4 regions of the Peribacillus sp. NPDC101480 genome follow, and region 4 is predicted to be linked to each of the others. Evidence: riboswitches for the same ligand, from Rfam matches in the RefSeq annotation. Region 4 holds a riboswitch; each other region holds the start of a gene.
What was found. A riboswitch is a leader RNA that binds a small molecule or an ion and turns the genes downstream of it on or off. The one in region 4 is predicted to bind S-adenosylmethionine.
Positions count from the first base shown of each region.

Region 1: it holds a riboswitch for S-adenosylmethionine, as region 4 does, so the genes downstream of both, ACQKMF_RS00935 (methionine ABC transporter ATP-binding protein) here and metK (methionine adenosyltransferase) in region 4, are expected to answer to the same signal.
Region 2: it holds a riboswitch for S-adenosylmethionine, as region 4 does, so the genes downstream of both, ACQKMF_RS22305 (methionine ABC transporter ATP-binding protein) here and metK (methionine adenosyltransferase) in region 4, are expected to answer to the same signal.
Region 3: it holds a riboswitch for S-adenosylmethionine, as region 4 does, so the genes downstream of both, mtnW (2,3-diketo-5-methylthiopentyl-1-phosphate enolase) here and metK (methionine adenosyltransferase) in region 4, are expected to answer to the same signal.

Region 1 covers NZ_JBNNSB010000001.1:176,146-179,279, reverse strand. The annotation lists gene ACQKMF_RS00940 (methionine ABC transporter permease) at 1-335, opposite strand, end outside; gene ACQKMF_RS00935 (methionine ABC transporter ATP-binding protein) at 349-1,371, opposite strand; SAM riboswitch class I at 1,628-1,739, opposite strand; gene ACQKMF_RS00930 (GNAT family N-acetyltransferase) at 1,879-2,346, opposite strand; gene ACQKMF_RS00925 (NADPH-dependent FMN reductase) at 2,770-3,134, shown strand, end outside.
Region 2 covers NZ_JBNNSB010000007.1:305,559-308,692, reverse strand. The annotation lists gene ACQKMF_RS22325 (YheC/YheD family protein) at 1-141, shown strand, start outside; gene ACQKMF_RS22320 (YheE family protein) at 205-408, shown strand; gene ACQKMF_RS22315 (hypothetical protein) at 494-682, shown strand; gene ACQKMF_RS22310 (MBL fold metallo-hydrolase) at 739-1,563, opposite strand; SAM riboswitch class I at 1,845-1,949, shown strand; gene ACQKMF_RS22305 (methionine ABC transporter ATP-binding protein) at 2,018-3,034, shown strand; gene ACQKMF_RS22300 (methionine ABC transporter permease) at 3,021-3,134, shown strand, end outside.
Region 3 covers NZ_JBNNSB010000001.1:1,456,682-1,459,815, forward strand. The annotation lists gene ACQKMF_RS07260 (pyridoxal phosphate-dependent aminotransferase) at 1-991, shown strand, start outside; SAM riboswitch class I at 1,123-1,276, shown strand; gene mtnW (2,3-diketo-5-methylthiopentyl-1-phosphate enolase) at 1,382-2,614, shown strand; gene ACQKMF_RS07270 (2-hydroxy-3-keto-5-methylthiopentenyl-1-phosphate phosphatase) at 2,621-3,134, shown strand, end outside.
Region 4 covers NZ_JBNNSB010000008.1:136,075-139,208, reverse strand. The annotation lists gene pckA (phosphoenolpyruvate carboxykinase (ATP)) at 1-1,250, opposite strand, end outside; SAM riboswitch class I at 1,668-1,829, shown strand; gene metK (methionine adenosyltransferase) at 1,993-3,134, shown strand, end outside.

The sequences.
Region 1 (3,134 bases), on a different contig from region 4:
AACAGGGAGTTCTCCACAAGCCGGGCGATATAAGGAGCCGCGTAAAAGATTAGCGGAACAATGGCCGCATTCGTTCCGATCGCACTGCCTACAATCATTCTGGTAAACGGAATAAGTGCTACTAGCAAGATGATGAAAGGAACCGACCGCAATATATTGATGATCGGGTTCAATACATTAAAGACCCATTTATTCTCCAGGATATGGCCCTTTCTTGTAATGACAAGCAGGATACCAAGCGGAAGACCAATCAATCCGGAAAATACCAATGAGATGGCTACCATATAAAGTGTGTCACCGAAAGCTGTCGACAGCTGATCTGCCGTTATTTCCATTCCCCAAAGCGTATTACCCATTTATCTGCACCTCCTGGACGAGAATCCCCTCATCTTTAATATACTGATAAGCCTTGTCCACCTCATTTTTATTCCCGGTCACTTCGATGATCAAATTCCCGAAAGGCGTTTCCTGAATTTCAGAAATATTGGCTGATAAAACACTTAAATGAACATCATATTTCTTCGAGATGGTTGAAAGCAAAGGAGTACCCGAAGTAGTCCCAATAAAATTAATTTTCCAAATAATCGGGATATGGGACCCTATGCTTTTTAGGAAACTTTGTGGAATTTCGTCATGTATGACCGTTCTCACGAAGTTTTTTGCAATATCCGTTTGCGGCTTCGCAAAAACTTCGAAAACCGAACCTTGTTCAACGACGCATCCGCCCTCCATGACCGCTACCTTATTGCAAATTTCCCGAATGACAGACATCTCATGAGTGATTAGTAGAATGGTAATATTGTATTCTTTATTGATTTTCTTTAAGAGCTGCAGAACAGCACTCGTTGTTTGCGGATCCAATGCCGAGGTAGCTTCATCACACAATAAGATCGATGGATTGGTAGCCAATGCTCTCGCAATGCCGATCCGCTGCTTTTGACCGCCGGATAATTGTTCCGGATAACTCTTTGCTTTGCACGATAAGCCAACGAACTCCAACAGCTCGCCTACCCGCTTTTTGATTTCTTTACCAGGGGTTCCCGATAAAATCAGCGGCATGGCGATATTATCAAAAACGGTCTTTGAGTTTAGCAAATTGAAATGCTGAAAGATCATCCCGATTTTTTTCTTTTCTGCCCGCAATTCCTTCGCGCTCAATTTGGTTAAATCCTTGCCCCCAACAATCACCGAACCATCTGAAGGATGTTCAAGCAAATTGACCAACCTGATCAACGTACTCTTCCCGGCCCCGCTATAACCGACTACACCGAATATATCCCCCTTTTCCACTGTCAAATTAATGCCCTTCAAAGCCTCGACAGTCTGTTTCTTTGTTTGATATACCTTTTTAACATTTTGAAACTCAATCATCCAATCTCCCCCCATGTTGTTTATTTGTACGAATTCATTATCCAGAGAGAAGAGCTTTGCAACGCTTCATAATGATAGGGTTAAATTCGAAACTCACGAGTAAATCTGCGAAACTCATGAGTAATTGCACCAAATTTCCTAATAACCATATACATTTTGAATAAACAAAAGAGGCCTCTTCCGTCATCAGACAGAAGAGGCCTCTTTAGACATAAAAAAGAGTAAACTCTTAAATTAATTATCTAAGAAAAGCTCCTTCTTATCTTTCAAACTTTCGTCCGTTGGAATTAGCACAGTATTTTTACAAAAGTAAAAACCCGCTGCCGAGGTATCATAGGGCCAAGTCCCTCCACATCTCTTGATAAGAATTAACGTTATATTTAATTATGTCCTTCACTATATATTCTAATTTCTCTAAAGTCAACCCTATTTTTCATCGGTTAAAATATTTTCACAGTATAGTGATTGACGCTTTTTAATTATATTAATATAGTTAAATTTTATATTCTATAATGATTTGCCCATTCTCCATACTGGGTATATTTCATTTTCTTCCCTTATCTTCATCATGCCTGAATTCTTATATAAGCGAATCGCCCTTTGATTATCCGGAGAAACCCTTAAATGATATTCGGATACATTAAATCGCCCGAAAAAGTTTTCTGCATAGCGAACCAATTCCTTGCCAAGGCCTTTACTGCGGTATCCGGGAATAAGATAAAATAAATCTACATAGCCGATCTCAGTTCCTTCATACGCCCGAATTCGAAGTTCCATTTGCCCAATCGGTACTTGGTCCTTTTCAATGATCACCTGTCCCCCCGGGAATTTGCGGACCCTTTCTTCCATTCGTTGCAGATATGTATTTTCATCTCCAAAACCTGCCTCAGATCCAAAACTTACAACAAAGGAATCTTTCCTGAATTTAACGATAATATCTTTATCTTTGTCCGTATCAATGGTACGAAAGATCAACTTCATCCTCTCCTGTCATTTTAGTGAAATAGTTTTCAAGCAAAAAAAACACATTTCACTTACGGTCTTCATGATATTTCATTATTTACTTTTTCAAGCGTCTTATTTCATTTTCTCTGAAAGGATTTTTCCTTAATCCCTATAGGAATGGCCATAATATTAAATTAAAAACAAATGCAATATTGTTTGGTGAGTTCTAGTAATGGGGATTGGATTGGCACAAACAAATCTATTTAATTTTCGAGTCTAACTTTGCAGGGTAACCCTAAGTGAATGAATGTTCGAGAGGAATTTGTTTATTAAGCTCTAACTCAACTTTTTCCCAAGCATCCTTTTTCCCTTTCATTTACATTCCAATTATAATAGGTAAGTGGAATACATTTACATGATTATCCATTATAAAAATCATTGGAGGTATTGAAGATGAAAGTTGTTGCAATAGTGGGAAGTATCCGTAAAGAGTCTTACAACCTTAAGCTTGCCAAATATATTCAATCTAGATATCAAGATCGGTTCGATCTTGAAATATTGAACATTCGGGATTTACCTTTTTATGATCAAGATATTGAAAATGACCCTCCATCAGTTGTAAAAGAATTTAAAAGCAAAGTGGCCGAAGCAGATGCAGTTTTGTGGGTAACTCCTGAATACAACGGTACGATTCCAGGTGTATTGGGCAATGCAATCGATTGGTTATCACGTGTCGATAAAGTCTTGATCGGCAAACCATCATGGATCATGGGTGCTTCAATGGGGCAATTAGGAACGGTTAAAGCTCAATTGCATTT
Region 2 (3,134 bases), on a different contig from region 4:
GACGAATCAGGATCGCTCTTCATATACGAGGTGAACTCAAAGCCCATGCAATTCGATGAGGAGGAAATTGAAACAAACAGGCTTTTGCATTTAAAAAATCTTTTTATTGAATTAACTTTTCCCAGCCTGACAATTAAATAGCACCTCCAGCTGCCGTTTTCCATTATAATTAAATGAGAAACTGTATATATGGAGGTAATACATATGATTACTCATTTTCAATGGACACCACTGCATAAGAATCTGCCAGGATGGAAAATTTCCTTTTATTTCAACAAGCAGGCAGTCCAAGCCTTGTATCATAAAGATGGATCCATCGAGTGGACAGCCAATCCGCCTTCCGAAACAGATGAAGCCAAACTTAAAAGCATGATACATGATTTAATGATCTTCCATGTATATGAATGAACCGCCTTTACATTCATGAAATCCCTAAACAGAATAAAAAAAACTCCTTTGCCTAAACTAAAGAAAAGGCTAGGAGGGATTTATTTTGGATAAAGAAAAAATGACATTTTTGAAGGATACCGAATATGATGGCAAGGACTCCGTTTACCTTGATATCGACCGTATCATCAATGAAGGAATGGCGGGCGGAAATGTGTATGAAGTCGCTAACCTTCAGAACATCGAAGAAGCACATGATTTTTATGATGAAACAGATCCCAATATCAATAAATGAATGATGTGGGCTCTCTTATGGAGAGCTCTCCTTTATATCAGTCAGACCGTTAACATTCAAATTGTTCGATTCTCCCTGGCACTCAAAATATTTTCGTTTAATATCGATGTAATGATATGCTCTGAATCCCATTCATGCCCAGATATCTCGATAAGGGGATAGCGATTCGGTAAAACGACCTGCTGGATTTCATGAACGGTCAGCCCTTGAGAATGCAGGCGTAAAATTTCACCTTGGAGGTTTTCCAAATAATCCAACTTTTTCCTGAACATTTCCTTTCCATCAGGGACATGCCCAGCATGGCAGCAAAACACTTCCCCGAAGTCATATTGAAGTAATCTTTTTATGGAATCAATGATGACCGGGATAGACTCTTCCCGTAAGACAAGCTTTGTCTTTGGTGTTACGAAAAGGTCTCCTGAAAAGAGCACTCCATTACTGTTATTCAAATACACCATATGGTCCTTCGCATGGCCGGGGGTAAAAATCGGCTCCCACGCTTGGGTGCGTGAATGAATGACCTCCCCTAGCGGCTCAGCTTTAAAGGCGTCTCTCTTCCCCCAGAAAATTTTGCGATATTCAGGATATACAGCATCCTTTGCACAAACCTCAACCGACATCGGGTGAATGAAAAGCGGCACCTTTTTATGTTCCTGTATCCATGCAGCGCCCCCCGTATGGTCTTCATGATAGTGAGTCAGGGCCACTGAGTCGAAGTCTGCGGACTCATAGAACGGAATAAGCTCTTCCAGTAAAATCTGTGCGCCAGTATCTATCAATAGTCCATCCGTTAAAAAAACATTAACACTCATCCCCGACTTGTTCCCGCCAGGAGTCCCGTGCACACAAACCACATCATTTATCGTTTTAATTTCTATCATTCAATCGCCTCCCCATCATTGTACAAAAATAGTTTTATCTTCCTTTTTTTAACTTTACTATAATAAATGTAGTACCACTTTACCTTTTTGACAAGGAAATGTTGGTATAATTAACCTGGATGTAAATGCTGGATTCTTGTATAATAGCCCTTTTTTAACGGACCTTACAAAACTTTAATAATAAAAATCACCCCAAAAACTTCAGAAACGATTGACATTGTCGGATTTTACAAATAATATAGATTATATTAAAAAACTTGAAATATTCTAAAATAATAATTTACTTATCAAGAGTGACGGAGGGATCAGGCCCTGTGATGTCCGGCAACCGCCCTTAGGGAACGGTGCCACTTCCTGCAGAATGATTGCATTCTGAAAGATAAGACGAGATATAATTTCGCTGCCTCTTTCTGAATGATAGGGGCAGTTTTTTAATGTTTAAGGGGGAAAGCTCATGATTGAAATCCGTTCAGTCCGAAAGGAATACGTCTCGAAGAAAAACCGAGTTATCGGAGTGGATAACGTATCCTTAACCATTCAAACTGGCGAAGTGTATGGAATTGTCGGCTACAGTGGAGCTGGAAAAAGCTCATTACTCCGCTGCTTGAATTTGCTTGAACGTCCGACAAGTGGAAATATCATCATCGACGGCATTGATTTAACCTCTTTATCAAGTAAAGAGCTTCGTAAACAACGTCAAAAAATCGGAATGATATTCCAACACTTTTCACTGGTCAGTTCAAAAACCGTTTATGAAAATGTCGCTTTCGCCTTAAAGGCCGCGCATCGATCGAAGGATGCAATCAGGTTACGTGTATTGGAATTGTTGGAAATCGTAGGGCTCAGCGATAAGAAAGATGTCTATCCGGCGCAGCTTAGCGGTGGACAGAAGCAACGGGTAGGCATAGCCCGTGCCTTAGCAAATGACCCCACTGTACTATTATGTGATGAAGCGACTTCAGCACTTGATCCAACAACTACAAAAGCGATTTTACAATTATTGAAAAAGATAAGCAGTAAGCTTGGCATCACCATCGTGTTGATTACACATGAAATGGAAGTGGTCAAAGAACTATGCCACCGTGTCGCCGTCATGCAGGACGGCCGTGTAATTGAAGAAGGTCCCGTTTATGAAATATTTTCACAGCCCAAGCAGGAGTTAACGAAGCAATTCATTAGCAGTGTTCTGGATTTCGCACTCCCTCCGCACTTGATTGAAGAAAGTAAAGGTACGATCATTCAAATTCAATTCGAAGGGCAAACCGCTGGTGAGTCGATCCTTTCGGATACTCTCCAATCCCATTCAGTAAAGGGTAATATTTTACACGGTAAAATTGAGTATATCCAGGATGTCCCTTTAGGCATTTTAATCATCGAGTTAATAGGCGATGCCGCTCAAATTCATTCGGCATTGCAATATATAAAAAATCGTTCCAGTTCTGTGGAGGTGTTAAAACATGTCACTGCTTGATTCCATCGTCAATATTTTACCTGATCTTAATAAAGCCTTTCTTGAAACGATTTATATGGTCGGCGTTTCCCTTGCAGTAGCCCTGCTGATCGGTTTACCG
Region 3 (3,134 bases), on a different contig from region 4:
AACGGTTAATCATAAATATTCGCCATTCCGGGGGCATCAATATTTAAAAGATGCTGCTGCCGTCTTTTATGAACGTGAATTCGGTGTCAAGCTGGATCCGAAAAGTGAAGTGGCGATTCTCTTCGGGGGAAAGGCAGGCCTTGTCGAACTGCCGCAGTGTTTATTGAATCCGGGTGATACGATCCTTGTTCCGGATCCCGGCTATCCGGATTATCTTTCCGGTGTTGTTTTAGCCCAGGCAAAGACCGAATTCATGCCCTTGACAGAAGAAAATGATTTTCTTCCAAAATACAGTGACATACATAAACAAGTACTTGATAAAGCCAAAATGATGTTCTTGAACTATCCGAACAATCCCACAGGTGCTTCTGCAACTGAAAGTTTCTTTGATGAGACCGTCTCTACTGCAAAAGAGCATTCAATTTGTGTGGTCCACGACTTCGCTTATGGGGCGATAGGATTCGACGGAAAAAAACCGATAAGCTTTCTCCAGTCAGAGGGAGCGAAGGAAATAGGAATAGAAATATACACACTATCGAAAACATACAATATGGCAGGGTGGAGAGTCGGCTTCGCAGTGGGGAATAAGAGTGTCATAGAAGCTCTTGAACTATTACAAGACCATCTTTATGTGAGTCTGTTCCCGGCGATACAAGAAGCTGCTGCAAGCGCTTTGCTTGACTCGCAGAGCTGTGTAGAGCAGTTAGTGCAGATGTACGAGGGACGAAGGAATGTTTTCATTGAGGGATTGAGGGCAATCGGCTGGGATGTCAAAGCTCCTGCGGCATCATTTTTTGCCTGGCTCAAGGTACCTAAAGGTTTTACGTCCGAGAGTTTTGCAGACTATTTATTAACGCATGCCCACGTTGCTGTTGCCGCAGGGAATGGATTTGGTGAATTTGGCGAAGGTTATGTCAGGGTAGGGCTGCTGACTTCGGAAGAACGGCTGAAAGAGGCTGTGGAACGGATAAGTAAATTAAAATTATTTTAACCACAATGATATATCCGATTAATTCACCCTTAAATAGTTAAAACTTATTGACAAAGTAGGGATTACCTGTCAGAATACAAAATAAATTCTTAATCTTTCGATACTTGGATGCAAATTTATATATCAGCGTTTTCTTATTTTGAGCAGGTGGAGGGACTAGCCCTATGAAGCCCAGCAACCGACCGTAATTCCATTGTAAAATGGGGCGGAATTCTTCGCCGGATTTTTCTTGAAATCCACAAGGCACGGTGCTAATTCTTGCAGCCAATGGCTGGGAGATAAGAAGATGGCTTATTAAAGCCTCTTCTTTATGAAGGGGCTTTTGCCATTTTGAGACCATTTCAGGTTAATGACATCGAGAGTTTACTAACGTGATATAGGAGTGATCAAATGAGCGAGATAGTCGCTACTTATTTAATTCATGATTCTAAGGGGAATCATGAGAAAAAAGCAGAGAGCATTGCCTTAGGTTTGACTGTCGGGACATGGACGGACCTGCCCCATTTAGTCCAGAAACAACTGGAAAAACATAAGGGACGCGTCGTATCGGTGACACCACTTTCCGAAGAAGAGAGGGCAAACAGCTACTTTAATCGTAAAGTATACCGTTCGCTTATTAAAATTGCCTATCCGGCAAGGAATTTCTCCAATGATTTACCTGCAATCCTAACGACGGTCTTCGGCAAACTTTCATTGGACGGGGAAATAAAACTTATCGACTTGGATTTTGTCGGTGATATCCAAAAAGCCTTTCCCGGGCCGCAATTTGGCATTGAAGGCATTAGGAAAAAGATTGGCGTATTTAACCGGCCCCTGGTGATGAGCATCTTTAAAGGTGTATTAGGAAGAGACCTAACATTCCATAATGAGCAACTGAGGCAACAAGCATTAGGAGGTGTCGACCTAGTTAAAGATGATGAGATCCTCTTTGACCAGGAACTGACTCCATTTTTCGATAGAATAAAAACGGGAAAACGAATATTGAATGATGTCTATGAAACCACTGGCCACCGAACTTTATATGCAGTCAATCTATCAGGGAAAACATTTGAATTATTGGATAAGGCAGAGCAAGCGGCTGATGCAGGGGCAGATGCCTTGTTGTTCAACGTTCATACATATGGTTTGGATGTATTGCAGGCCTTGAGTGAACATGATCGTATCAAGCTGCCGATCATGGCGCACCCCGCATATAGCGGGGCATTGTCAGCTTCATCATTTTATGGGGTCGGCTATCCATTATTGCTTGGTAAATTAGTAAGGTTATCAGGTGCGGATTTATCCTTGTTCCCGTCCCCTTATGGAAGTGTCGCACTTGAAAAAAAGGAGACCTTGGCGATTGCTGAAGCTCTGACAAAAGATGAACTTTCATGGAAAAAAGCCTTCCCTGTTCCCTCTGCTGGCATTCATCCGGGCATGGTTCCGGATCTAATCAAGGATTTTGGAATCGATAGTGTGATTAATGCCGGAGGTGGAATTCACGGGCATCCTGATGGAGCAGATGGCGGGGCAAAGGCTTTCCGATCCGCTGTGGAAGCCGTACTGGCAGGAAAGGAACTATCTGAAGCGGCTGCTGAGGATGAAACACTAAAAAAAGCTCTTGTGTTATGGGGAGGCCTATAAGAAATAATGAAACCGATCATCTTTTGTGATTTTGACGGAACGATCACCAACTCGGATAATATCATTTCCATCATGAAGAAATTTGCGCCTCCGGAATGGGAAGCGTTGAAAGACGGTGTCCTTCAGCAAAAAATCAGTATATCTTCGGGAGTAGGGGATATGTTTTCCCTGCTTGATAGCGGCTTGAAGGATGACATCATCCAATATGTAAGAAAGACGGCCGGCATTCGTCCAGGGTTTTATGAATTCGTTGAGTATACGAAACAAGCCAACATCCCTTTATATATTGTAAGCGGGGGCATGGATTTTTTCATTGCACCGCTTTTGAATGATATCTTGCCAACAGAGTCCGTTTATTGCAACCGTGCATTTTTTGATAAGGAAAAGATTTATATTGAGTGGCCGCATTCCTGTGATGATCAATGTAATAATGGATGCGGTTGCTGCAAGCCATCCATTATGAGGGAAATTGCGGGTGCGGAAGATTTTAAATTCGTTATTGGAGATTCCGTAACGGATT
Region 4 (3,134 bases):
TGCTCGTCAATTTTATCACCAAGCATTTCAGCATAGCGTTGAGCTGGAAGAGGTAAGAATGGAGATCCGAAGCAAGTGGAGAATGTAGCTTCCGGTGAAGTTACGCCTCTTTCAGTACCAGCCAATTTACTAGTGTATCCGCTTAGGAAGTGGAACATTGCCTGTTCTTTGGAAAGCTTGCTGATTGGAGGCAGAACGCCTGAAGCATCAGCTGTTAAGAAAATGATTGTATTTGGATGTCCTGCAATACTTGGATTCACGATGTTATCGATCGCTTGCATTTGGTAAGCAGCACGAGTGTTTTCAGTCAATGAACTGTCATCATAGTTCGCTTCACGTGTATCCGGATCAACAACAACATTTTCCAATACGGCACCGAAACGGATTGCATCGAAAATTTGTGGTTCTTTTTCACGTGAAAGATTGATCGTTTTCGCATAGCAGCCGCCTTCGATGTTGAATACGCCATTAGAAGACCAGCCGTGCTCGTCATCGCCAATCAGTTTACGGCTAGTGTCTGCTGATAAAGTTGTTTTGCCTGTACCGGACAGACCGAAGAATAAAGCGACGTCCCCTTCACGTCCTACGTTAGCAGAGCAATGCATTGGAAGGATTCCAGCCTCTGGAAGTAAGTAGTTCATGATCGAGAAGATCGATTTTTTCATTTCTCCTGCATATTCCGTTCCGCCGATCAGGATGGTACGGCGTTCAAATGAAACGATGATGAAAGTTTCGGAAGTGGTTCCGTCCACTTCTGGGTCTGCTTTGAAGTTAGGTGCAGAAAGGATTGTGAATTCAGCTTCGTGACCTCTTAGTTCCTCTTCATTTGGACGGATGAACAAAGTATGGGCGAAAAGGTTATGCCAAGCATATTCATTAACAACACGGATTGGAAGACGAGATGATTCGTCTGCACCAGCGAAACCTTTAAAAACAAAAATCTCTTCTTTTGCTTTTAGGTAGTCAACTACTTTATTATATAGTTTATTGAACACATCTTCGGAAATTGGCTGGTTCACTGAACCCCAATCGATTTTATCTTTAACGGATGCTTCTTCCACGATAAATTTATCTTTAGGTGAACGACCAGTATATTTGCCAGTTTCAGCTTTTACTGCGCCGGTTGATGTTAAAACGCCTTCATTTCTGCTTAATACTTTTTCGACCAATTGAGGAACTGAAAGTTGAGTTTGCACATTGTTTCCTGTTAATAACTGGTGTAACTCATTAGAAACATCTACAGAATTCATATATGAGGTACCTTCCTTTGTTTAAGTTTTTAGATTACAATTAGTATAACACATTCATTTAAATAGTCTATACTATTTCTTCTAATTTGTGATTATTTTCAGCTGGCCGCGTTAATCATTTTATTCCGGCAGGAACCGAGTCAGGATTATCACATATACTTTAATGAAGTCAATTTTATTTTAATAGGAAGTAAGTAAGCAATATATTTCCAATGGTGAAGTCGTTTTTCGTATGCTTAATACTTATTATTAATGGCAATTTCCAACATTTCTATTCGTATTTTGCATTGTAAACCCTTCTAAGACGCTGTATCAACACTTTTTTAAAAAGAAAGCCATACTGGGCGGAAATGTTCTTTTTAGAAAAGCATTGACAAATTCCAACCAGATACGATAATATCTTAAATTGTACGGATTCTCTTATCCCGAGTTGGTGGAGGGACAGGCCCTTTGAAACCCAGCAACCTGCCATATTGAACTTGACTCCAAGATCGATCGCCGAAAATAAAGCGAAGATCTTCAAGGAATAGTGGTGATGGTGCTAACCTGAGCAAGGTAAAAACCCTTGAACGATAAGAGTGAAAGGATAGAAGACAGAATTTTAAACCTTTCCTCATTTGCCAGGGAAGGTTTTTGTGTTTTTCATAAGTAATTCTGTGTCTATAGTTGAAACTAATGAGGGAAACGAGTTCCGTAAAAATCAGGCTTATGCCTACAACATACTAACTTCCAAGGAGGAAATATGATGTCAAAGAAACGTCTATTTACTTCTGAATCTGTTACAGAGGGCCATCCGGACAAAATTTGTGATCAGATTTCAGATTCCATTTTAGATGCTATCCTAGCTAAGGATGCAAATGCACGTGTTGCGTGTGAAACTAGTGTAACAACAGGTCTTGTACTTGTTGCTGGTGAAATTACAACGTCCGCTTACGTGGATATTCCGCGTATCGTTCGTGATACGATTAAAGGAATTGGCTACACACGTGCGAAATACGGTTTCGATGCTGAAACTTGTGCAGTGTTGAGTTCCATTGATGAGCAGTCTGCCGATATCGCAGCTGGAGTCGATAAAGCATTGGAAGCTCGTGAAGGAAACATGTCAGAGGAAGAAATCGATGCAATCGGTGCAGGGGACCAAGGTCTTATGTTCGGATTTGCTTGTAATGAAACAGAAGAGCTTATGCCGCTTCCGATTTCATTGGCGCATAAACTTTCATTCCGCCTGGCTCAAGTTCGTAAAGATGAAACTCTTGCTTACTTACGCCCTGATGGTAAAACACAGGTAACTGTGGAATATGATGAGAATAACAGTCCTGTACGTGTAGATACGATCGTTATCTCTACACAGCATGATGCTGAAATTACGCTTGAACAAATTCAAGCCGATCTAAAAGAACATGTGATCAAAGCGGTCGTTCCAGCTGAATTGATCGATGCTCAAACTAAATACTTCATCAACCCGACTGGCCGTTTCGTAATTGGCGGACCTCAAGGGGATGCTGGTCTTACTGGACGTAAAATCATCGTTGATACTTACGGCGGATACGCTCGTCACGGCGGCGGTGCATTCTCTGGTAAGGATGCTACTAAAGTTGACCGTTCTGCTGCATACGCTGCTCGTTATGTTGCGAAAAACATCGTGGCAGCCGGCCTTGCCGACAAAGCGGAAGTTCAATTGGCATACGCAATCGGTGTGGCAGAGCCTGTATCGATTTCAATTGATACGTTCGGAACTGGTACAGTTAGCGAAGAAGTCCTTGTTGACCTAGTTCGTGCTAACTTCGACCTTCGTCCAGCTGGCATCATCAAAATGCTTGACCTTCGTCGCCCGATCTACAAACAAACAGCTGCTTACGGACACTTTGGCCGTACAGATGTCGA